DNA from 2 places in the Rothia sp. HMSC071C12 genome. Region 2 is predicted to be linked to the other one. Evidence: predicted binding sites of a transcription regulator. Region 2 holds the regulator's gene; the other holds the start of a gene.
The links. The regulator HspR, encoded in region 2, represses chaperone genes until heat shock. The targets are predictions, from matches to a motif close to AAGTTGAGTCNNNNNGACTCAACTT.

Region 1: a site for HspR is predicted at 1,549-1,573, ahead of clpB (ATP-dependent chaperone ClpB). Genes of this name have one in related genera too.

What each region holds. Positions count from the first base shown of each region.
Region 1 covers NZ_KV814374.1:317,254-321,206, reverse strand. The annotation lists gene HMPREF2942_RS06290 (HAD family hydrolase) at 3-659, opposite strand; gene HMPREF2942_RS06285 (NAD(P)-dependent oxidoreductase) at 678-1,361, opposite strand; gene clpB (ATP-dependent chaperone ClpB) at 1,626-3,953, shown strand, end outside.
Region 2 covers NZ_KV814370.1:186,598-190,550, reverse strand. The annotation lists gene dnaK (molecular chaperone DnaK) at 1-243, shown strand, start outside; gene HMPREF2942_RS03360 (nucleotide exchange factor GrpE) at 246-824, shown strand; gene HMPREF2942_RS03355 (DnaJ domain-containing protein) at 1,110-2,102, shown strand; gene HMPREF2942_RS03350 (heat shock protein transcriptional repressor HspR) at 2,106-2,612, shown strand; gene HMPREF2942_RS03345 (RNA-guided endonuclease InsQ/TnpB family protein) at 2,776-3,953, opposite strand, start outside.

The DNA of each region.
Region 1 (3,953 bases), on a different contig from region 2:
GGCTACGCCAGCGCGCGAACCGCCTCCAGGGTCAGCTCCTCATGCTTGAGGCGTGCGGTGCCCAGCTCCGCCGGAACCTCCAGCTCGCCCGGTACAACAATGACACGCATACCTGCCGCGGTCGCACTGCGCACGCCCGAAGGGGAATCCTCGAGAGCCACGCACTGAGTCGGGTCAACACCCAGACGCTCCGCCGCCAAAAGATAGGGCTGCGGGTCCGGCTTGGGGTTGGTGGTCTCATCGTTGCCAATAACCACCGAGAACGTGCCCTCGGGTGCCGCGTTTGCGGTGCGGCGAGCCACGGAGGTGGTTGCGTTTGTGACGATGGCGGCCGGAATCTGTGCATCGTGAACCTCCGAGAGGAAACGCTCAATGCCAGGAAGGAACTCGACCGGCTGCTGCGCCAGGGCCTCGCGCACCTTCGCCACCAGTCGATCGTTAATCTCCTCGTCTGGCAGGTTTACGCCGCGCTCGCGCAGGCGATCCAGGGTGAACTGCATGGATAGGCCCAGGCAGTCGAGGGTGTCCTGCTCGGTCCAGGTGCCGCCAAATTCTGCGGTGAGAGCAACCTTTGCGGCAGCCCATACGGGTTCGGTATCGACGAGGGTTCCGTCGTGGTCGAAGAGAATGGCGGCGGGGAAGGTGTTCGTAGTCGTCATGTCATTAAGCCTACCGGTTTATTTCTGGGGCGAGCGTAGGGTAACGTCCCCAATCGTCACCAAAAAATCTGTGCCCGCGTTCTGGGGGTTCTTGGCGATAGTGAGTAGCGCATCGGCGACGTCTTCACGGGCAATCGTCGGAATGCCTGGAGTTCGCTCGACACTCGCCATATCAAACACCTTCACCCCGCCCTTACCTGGCTTATCGGTCAGCCTGCCCGGATGTGCACGCGAAATATACGGCTGATATTCGGCAACCAGGGCGTCCGCCTTAACCTTGTCGGTAAAAATGCCGCGCATGATGACCTTGCATACCAGGCGCATGGGCAGGGACGCGGTCCGCATCGTATCGCCGACACCGTAGGCGCTCATCAGAACGCAATGCTTTACGCCTGCACCCGTGACCGCCTCCATGATGAGGGGCAGGCGCTCCTGCATGAACGTGGAGGAGAGAAATTCTCGCACCGTGGCTTTCTGACCCAGGATGCTGACCATCACGTCTTGCCCGGAGGATGCTGCGGCGAGCTGCTCGGCATCGTTCAGGGCTCCCGGAATGATAGTGAGATTTTGGTGTGCCCCCAAAAGTGTTAGCGCCTTGTCGGGGTTGCGCACGTAGGCGGTGACGGTGTGCCCCTCCTCTAGGGATTTGCGGATGAAGAGGTAACCGGTGCGGCCGGTTGCACCTAGAACCAGTATTTTCATGTGGGTCCCCATTCGTGACTGTGATTGTTGCGGGAGCCCGCAAGCGCCCAGCCTCGCAAGTACCCAGTCCGGTCAGTATAACAATGCGGTTTTGACTGGGGTTTTTGTCCGGGGCTTTTGTTTGGGGGCAGGGGGTGTGAGGTGGGGCAAAAAATACGAAAATTTTTTACAGGAGGCTTGCGAAACATAATTGAGTGGAGTAGACTCAAGTTATGTAATGCGGGGGCGCATAGGATAAGCCCCTCGAAACACGAAAGGAACATCATGGACAACAAGTTCACCACCAAGAGTCAAGAAGTCATCTCGGCGGCAAATACTAATGCTCAAACCGCCGGCAACCCCACTATTGAAACCGCGCACATCCTCAAGGCCCTCATGGACCAGCGCGAAGGCGTCGCCGTAGCAGTCCTCAAGGCTGCAGGCCTGGATGTAGACGCTATCTCCGAGGCCGCATCCGCCGAAATCAAGAAGCTGCCGAAGGCATCCGGTGCCTCCGTGCAGAACGCCTCCCTCAGCCGTGCCGCGCTTTCCGCTCTGCAGGCGGCACAGACCCGCGCCCAGGGCTTCGGAGATACCTACGTTTCTACCGAAATGATTCTGCTGGGCATTGCCAGCGGAACCGATAGCACCGCAACCGCAATGCACAAGCTCGGCGCTACCGCAGAGCTCATCGCACAGACCATCCCCAACGTCCGAGGAGACCGCACCGTGGACACCCCCGACCCCGAAGGCACCTTCCAGGCACTCGAAAAGTACGGCACCGACCTGACCGCCATTGCTCGCGCAGGCAAGCTTGACCCGGTCATCGGCCGTGACTCCGAGATTCGCCGCGTGGTGCAGGTGCTTTCCCGCCGCACCAAGAACAACCCCGTGCTGATTGGTGAGCCCGGCGTCGGTAAGACCGCCGTCGTGGAAGGCCTGGCACAGCGCATGGTTTCCGGCGACGTGCCCGAATCCCTGCGCGGCAAGACCCTGATTAGCCTGGACCTGGGCTCCATGGTCGCAGGCGCAAAGTACCGCGGTGAATTCGAGGAACGCCTGAAGGCAGTCCTCGAAGAAATCAAGAAGTCCGAGGGTCAGATTGTGACCTTCATCGACGAGATTCACACCGTTGTCGGTGCTGGCGCATCCGAAGGCTCCATGGACGCAGGCAACATGCTCAAGCCCATGCTCGCCCGAGGCGAGTTGCGCCTGATCGGTGCCACCACCCTCGACGAGTACCGCGAGAACATCGAGAAGGACCCCGCCCTGGAGCGCCGCTTCCAGCAGGTGTACGTGGGCGAGCCCAGCGTAGATGACACCATCGGTATTCTGCGCGGTCTGAAGGAACGCTACGAGGCACACCACAAGGTGCAGATTGCTGACTCCGCGCTGGTTGCCGCAGCAACCCTGTCTAACCGCTACATTCCCTCCCGTCAGCTGCCGGACAAGGCAATTGACCTGATTGATGAGGCAGCATCCCGCCTGCGCATGGAAATTGACTCCGCACCGGAGGAAATCGACCAGCTGCGCCGCGCCGTGGACCGCCTCACCATGGAGGAACTGGCACTTGCCGGCGAAACCGACCCCGCATCCGTGGAGCGTCTGGAAGCGCTGCGCAAGGATATGGCAGACAAGAAGGAACAGCTCGACTCCCTCAACGCCCGTTGGGAAGCCGAGAAGGCGAACCTGAACCGCGTGGGTGACCTCAAGACTGAGATTGACGAGCTGCGCTCCCGCGCAGAGGTTGCACAGCGCGAGGGTAACCTCGCCGAGGCATCTCGCCTGCTCTACGGTGAAATTCCCGCGAAGCAGGCTGAGCTGGAAGAAGCACAGCGCGCCGAGGACACCGCCAAGAGCGAGTCCATGGTCTCCGAAGAGGTTACCGCGGACGATATTGCCGAGGTGATCTCCTCCTGGACCGGCATTCCCGCAGGTCGCATGATGCAGGGCGAGTCCGAGAAGCTGCTCGAAATGGAGAAGCGCATCGGTGCCCGCCTTATCGGCCAGGAAGCCGCAGTGGTCGCTGTCTCTGACGCTGTGCGCCGCGCCCGCGCCGGTATTTCCGACCCGAACCGCCCGATTGGTTCCTTCCTGTTCCTGGGCCCGACCGGTGTTGGTAAGACCGAGCTGGCTAAGGCACTGGCTGAGTTCCAGTTCGATGACGAGCGTGCCCTGGTGCGTATCGACATGAGCGAGTACTCCGAGAAGCACACCGTGTCCCGCCTGGTCGGTGCCCCTCCCGGATACGTCGGCCACGAAGAGGGCGGTCAGCTGACCGAGGCTGTACGCCGTCGCCCCTACTCGGTGGTCCTGCTCGACGAGGTCGAGAAGGCACACCCCGAGGTCTTCGACATCCTGCTGCAGGTACTCGATGACGGCCGCCTGACCGACGGCCAGGGCCGCACCGTGGACTTCCGCAACGTCATCCTGATCCTGACCTCGAACCTCGGTTCGCAGTACCTGGTCAACCAGGACCTGCCCTTCGACGAGCGCTCCGAGAAGGCGCTGGAGGTTGTGCACCAGGCATTCCGCCCCGAGTTCCTCAACCGACTGGACGACATCATCATGTTCCAGCCCCTGTCGGCTGAGAACCTGGGCCAGATTGTGGGC
Region 2 (3,953 bases):
GGCGACAAGCTGCCCGAGAACGTCAAGACCGAGGTCCAGGGCGATGTCGACGAGCTGAAGAAGGCACTCGAGGGCGACGACGACGCAGCAGTGAAGTCCGCATTCGAGAAGCTGCAGGCATCCCAGTCCAAGCTGGGCGAGGCACTCTACGCAGCAGCACAGGCTGAGGCATCCGAGTCCAAGCCCGCCGCTGATGAGGACGTTGTCGACGCCGAGGTTATCGACGAAGACGAGAAGAAGTAATCATGGCTGAGCAGGAAAACACCACCCCCGACCCGCTGGAGGAGGCATTCAACGCCCCCGCAGCGGAAGGCCACCCCGAAGCTGAATCGGTCGAAAGCCCCGAGGAAGCTGCGGAAGCCGTCGAGGCTGAGCTCCAGGACGCCGTAGAAGCAGAATCTGCGGATGCGGCACTCGCCGCGGAGCGCCTGGACTCCCTGCTTCGCCTGCAGGCAGAGTTCACTAACTTCAAGAACCGCACCGCTCGCGAAAAGGAGCAGTTGCGAGGCTTCGTAACCAGTGAACTGGTGACCGCACTGCTGCCGGTGCTCGATGATATTGACGCCGCACGCAAGCACGGCGACCTGCAGGACGGCCCCTTCGCCTCCATCGCTACCAAGCTCGAAGAGCTGCTCGGCAAGCAGGGCGTGGAGCGCTTCGGTGAAGTAGGCGACGCCTTCGACCCGAACATCCACGAAGCTGTACTGCAGCAGCCCACCGACGAGGTGGCTGAGGATCATGTCTCCATGGTTCTGCGTTACGGCTACCGCGTGAACGACCGTGTGGTTCGTACCGCTCAGGTGGCTGTGGCTGTCGCACCGTAAGGTGATCGGCTAAGCATTGGCTGAATAACTAACGACGGGCGGGTGCTCTCCCTGGTGGGGGAGTGCCCGCCCTGTTGTTTGCCAGGGTTATTTATCCGGGCTGTGGCGAGCTGTTGCGGCGGTCAAGAGGCTTGTAGGGGTGCTATTTTTTGGGCCCAGCCCTTTCAAAATTGAGTCAAGTAGACTAAACTTTTATATAGAGCATTAAGACAAGCACGCGGTGCCCCTGCAAGCCGTCCCGTAACCGAGGAGGGCGGCGCATCACCGCAGAAGGAGAAACACAACATGGCAAGTGAAAACTGGCTGACCGACGACTTTTATAAGGCACTGGGTGTCAGCGAAGACGCAAGCGAAAGCGACATCAAGAAGGCGTACCGCAAGCTCTCCCGCAAGTACCACCCGGACCTGAACCCCGGCGACGCCGCAGCAGAGAAGAAGTTCAAGGAAATCTCGGAAGCATACGACGTGCTCTCCGATAAGAAGCAGCGCGAAGAGTACGACCAGATCCGCCGCTACGGCGCATCTGGCATGGGCGGATTCGGAGGTGGCGGCTTCGGCGGTGGCAGCTACACCGGCTACCCCGGCGCGGACGCATTCGGCGGCTTCAGCAACGGCGGCGCAGGCATCAACATTGACGACCTGCTCGGCGGCCTCTTCGGCGGTAGCGCCGGCGGTTCCCGACGCTCCGCAGGCTTCACCAGCGCCGACTTCGGCGGCATGGGTGGCGGCGGTTTCGGCGGCGCACAGCACGCAGCCCCCGAAGAAAGCACCACTAGCACCCGCGTCAGCCTCGCCCAGGCATACACCGGCGCAACCGTGACCGTGTTCCTGCCGGACGGCTCCCACACCGAGGCACGCATCCCCGCAGGCATTAAGGACGGTCAGAAGGTCCGCCTGCGCGGCAAGGGCCTGCGCGGTGGCGACCTGAAGGTCACCGTGCGCGTCTCCGATGACTCCGTGTACTCGCGCGAGGGCAACAACCTGATTATGCGCGCGCCCGTCACCCTCGCCGAGGCCGTCGACGGCGCAGTGATTGAGGTGCCCCTGCCCGATGCATCCACCGTGAAGTTGCGCCTGGCACCCGGCCAGGTCGGCCGCCGACTGCGCGCTAAGGGCCGCGGCTTCAAGGCTAAGGGCGGCGACGGCGACCTGCTGGTCATCCCCGAGATTGTACTGCCCACCGAGCTGAGCGCAGAGGCGCAGGAAGCATTCGATAAGTTCGTAAAACTGGCACCGCAGGAGAACCCGCGTAAGGATCTGTTGAAGAAGGCGAAGTAAACCATGGCATCTCGAGAATCATCATCTAAGTCCCGTAGCGGCAAGCCGTTGCACAGCGTGGACCGGCCGGTTTTCGTGATTTCTGTGGCGGCTGAGCTGGCGGGCATGCACCCGCAGACCCTGCGCCAGTACGACCGCATCGGCCTGGTCCAGCCTTCGCGTGCGCCCGGTAAGGCGCGCCGCTATTCGCAGCGTGACGTTAACCGTCTGCAGCAGATTCAGCAGCTCTCGCAGGAGGGCGTCTCCCTGGAGGGTATTCGCCGCATTATTGAGCTGGAGTCCCTCGTGGAGGAGCAGCAGGAGCAGATTGCGGCGTTGCAGCGTCAGGTTGAGGATGCGAAGGTGAAGCTGGGCTTGGCGGAGCGCGTGTTCGCTGCCGGTACCAGTGGTGACGTGGTGCATATTGCCCGTGGTACCCGCCCGGCGCCTCGTCAGCGTTCCTCGGCTGTGGTGCTGTACCGTCAGCGTCACCAGCCGGCTACGGCGGATGATACGAAGCCACAGCGCTAAACCGGCTAAACCCGCTACACTGGGATAAACGGTTCGGCTGTTCTAGCTCATTTGCGCTTGTCGGCCACCCATATAGGCTTGTGCGTCTTTGTGTATACGCCGCGAGAGGGAGGTTGACTTCCTCCTCCTTGCGAACAAAGAGGACTCCTGCCAGCCGCATACCCTACAGGTATGCGGCTCTCGGTGGGTTAACAGCGTCAACAGCAACAGCACCCGCAAGCAGGCGTCTTACGTCCCTCTTCTGTTCGTTTAAACTCTCCGCAAGTCCTGCGGCGAGCATAATATTCACACACGCATTAGCATCTCGATCTAAGCGCATACCACACTTGGTACACGCCCATTCACGGATATTCAGCGGCTTTCTACCGCCCGGCTCACCACACACAGAACACAGCTGCGACGTGGGGGCAAACCGGTCAGCAAAGACCACCATGCGATGACGTTCATCAGCCTTCTCTTCTATCAGACGGCGTAATAAACCCCATGAGGCATCCAATACCGACTTACCTAAACGGGTACGCGACAGACCAGCCACATTCAGGTTCTCCAGGGCGATGACTTGGTTCTCGTCCACCACCTTGTTTGCTACCTGATGCGCGTAATGGCTCCTTGTATTGCGTACCTTGGCGTGAGCTTTGGCTAGGCGGATGCGTTGCTTTTCGTAGCGGTTGCTACCGCGCTTTTTACGGGAGAGCTGACGTTGAAGCGTAGCAAGACGTGCCGCTGCCTTCTTTAAAGGGCGGGGGTTCTCAAAGAACACCCGTTCACCCTCAGAATTGACAGCTACGGCCAGGCGATTCAGGCCTAGGTCAACACCGACAGCGTATGCAGAAGGCTCCGGTATCTGAATATTTTCAGCAGGCACATCCACAACAAATGAGACATAGTACTTCCCATCCGGCTCACGAATGAGTGTGACTGAGGATGGCTCAGCAGGTAGAGGGCGTGACAGCACGAACCGCACATTTCCAATTTTGGCCAAGCGCACAAAACCGACTCGATGAGTTGTTTCATGCACTATAAACCCGGAGTTCTTCGTAAACCTTGCTGACTGGCGGTGACTGCGCTTTTTAAAGCGCGGTGCATGAGCGCCGCGTTTACCTTTGCGCTGGCCAGTGACAGTAGCAAAAAAAGCCTTATAGGCTTTATCCAAGTCACGTAAGGCTTGTTGTAGGGGTACGGAGGAGACCTCACTCAGCCAGAATCGTTCCTCGGTTTTCTTTAACGCAGTCAGGCGTGCGGACAGTTCAGCGGCTGAAGGTTTAGTGCCGGTGAGCCGGTAGGTCTCTAGTGCGTGGGCTAAAGCGTCGTTGTAGGTTACGCGCACGCATCCAAAGAGTC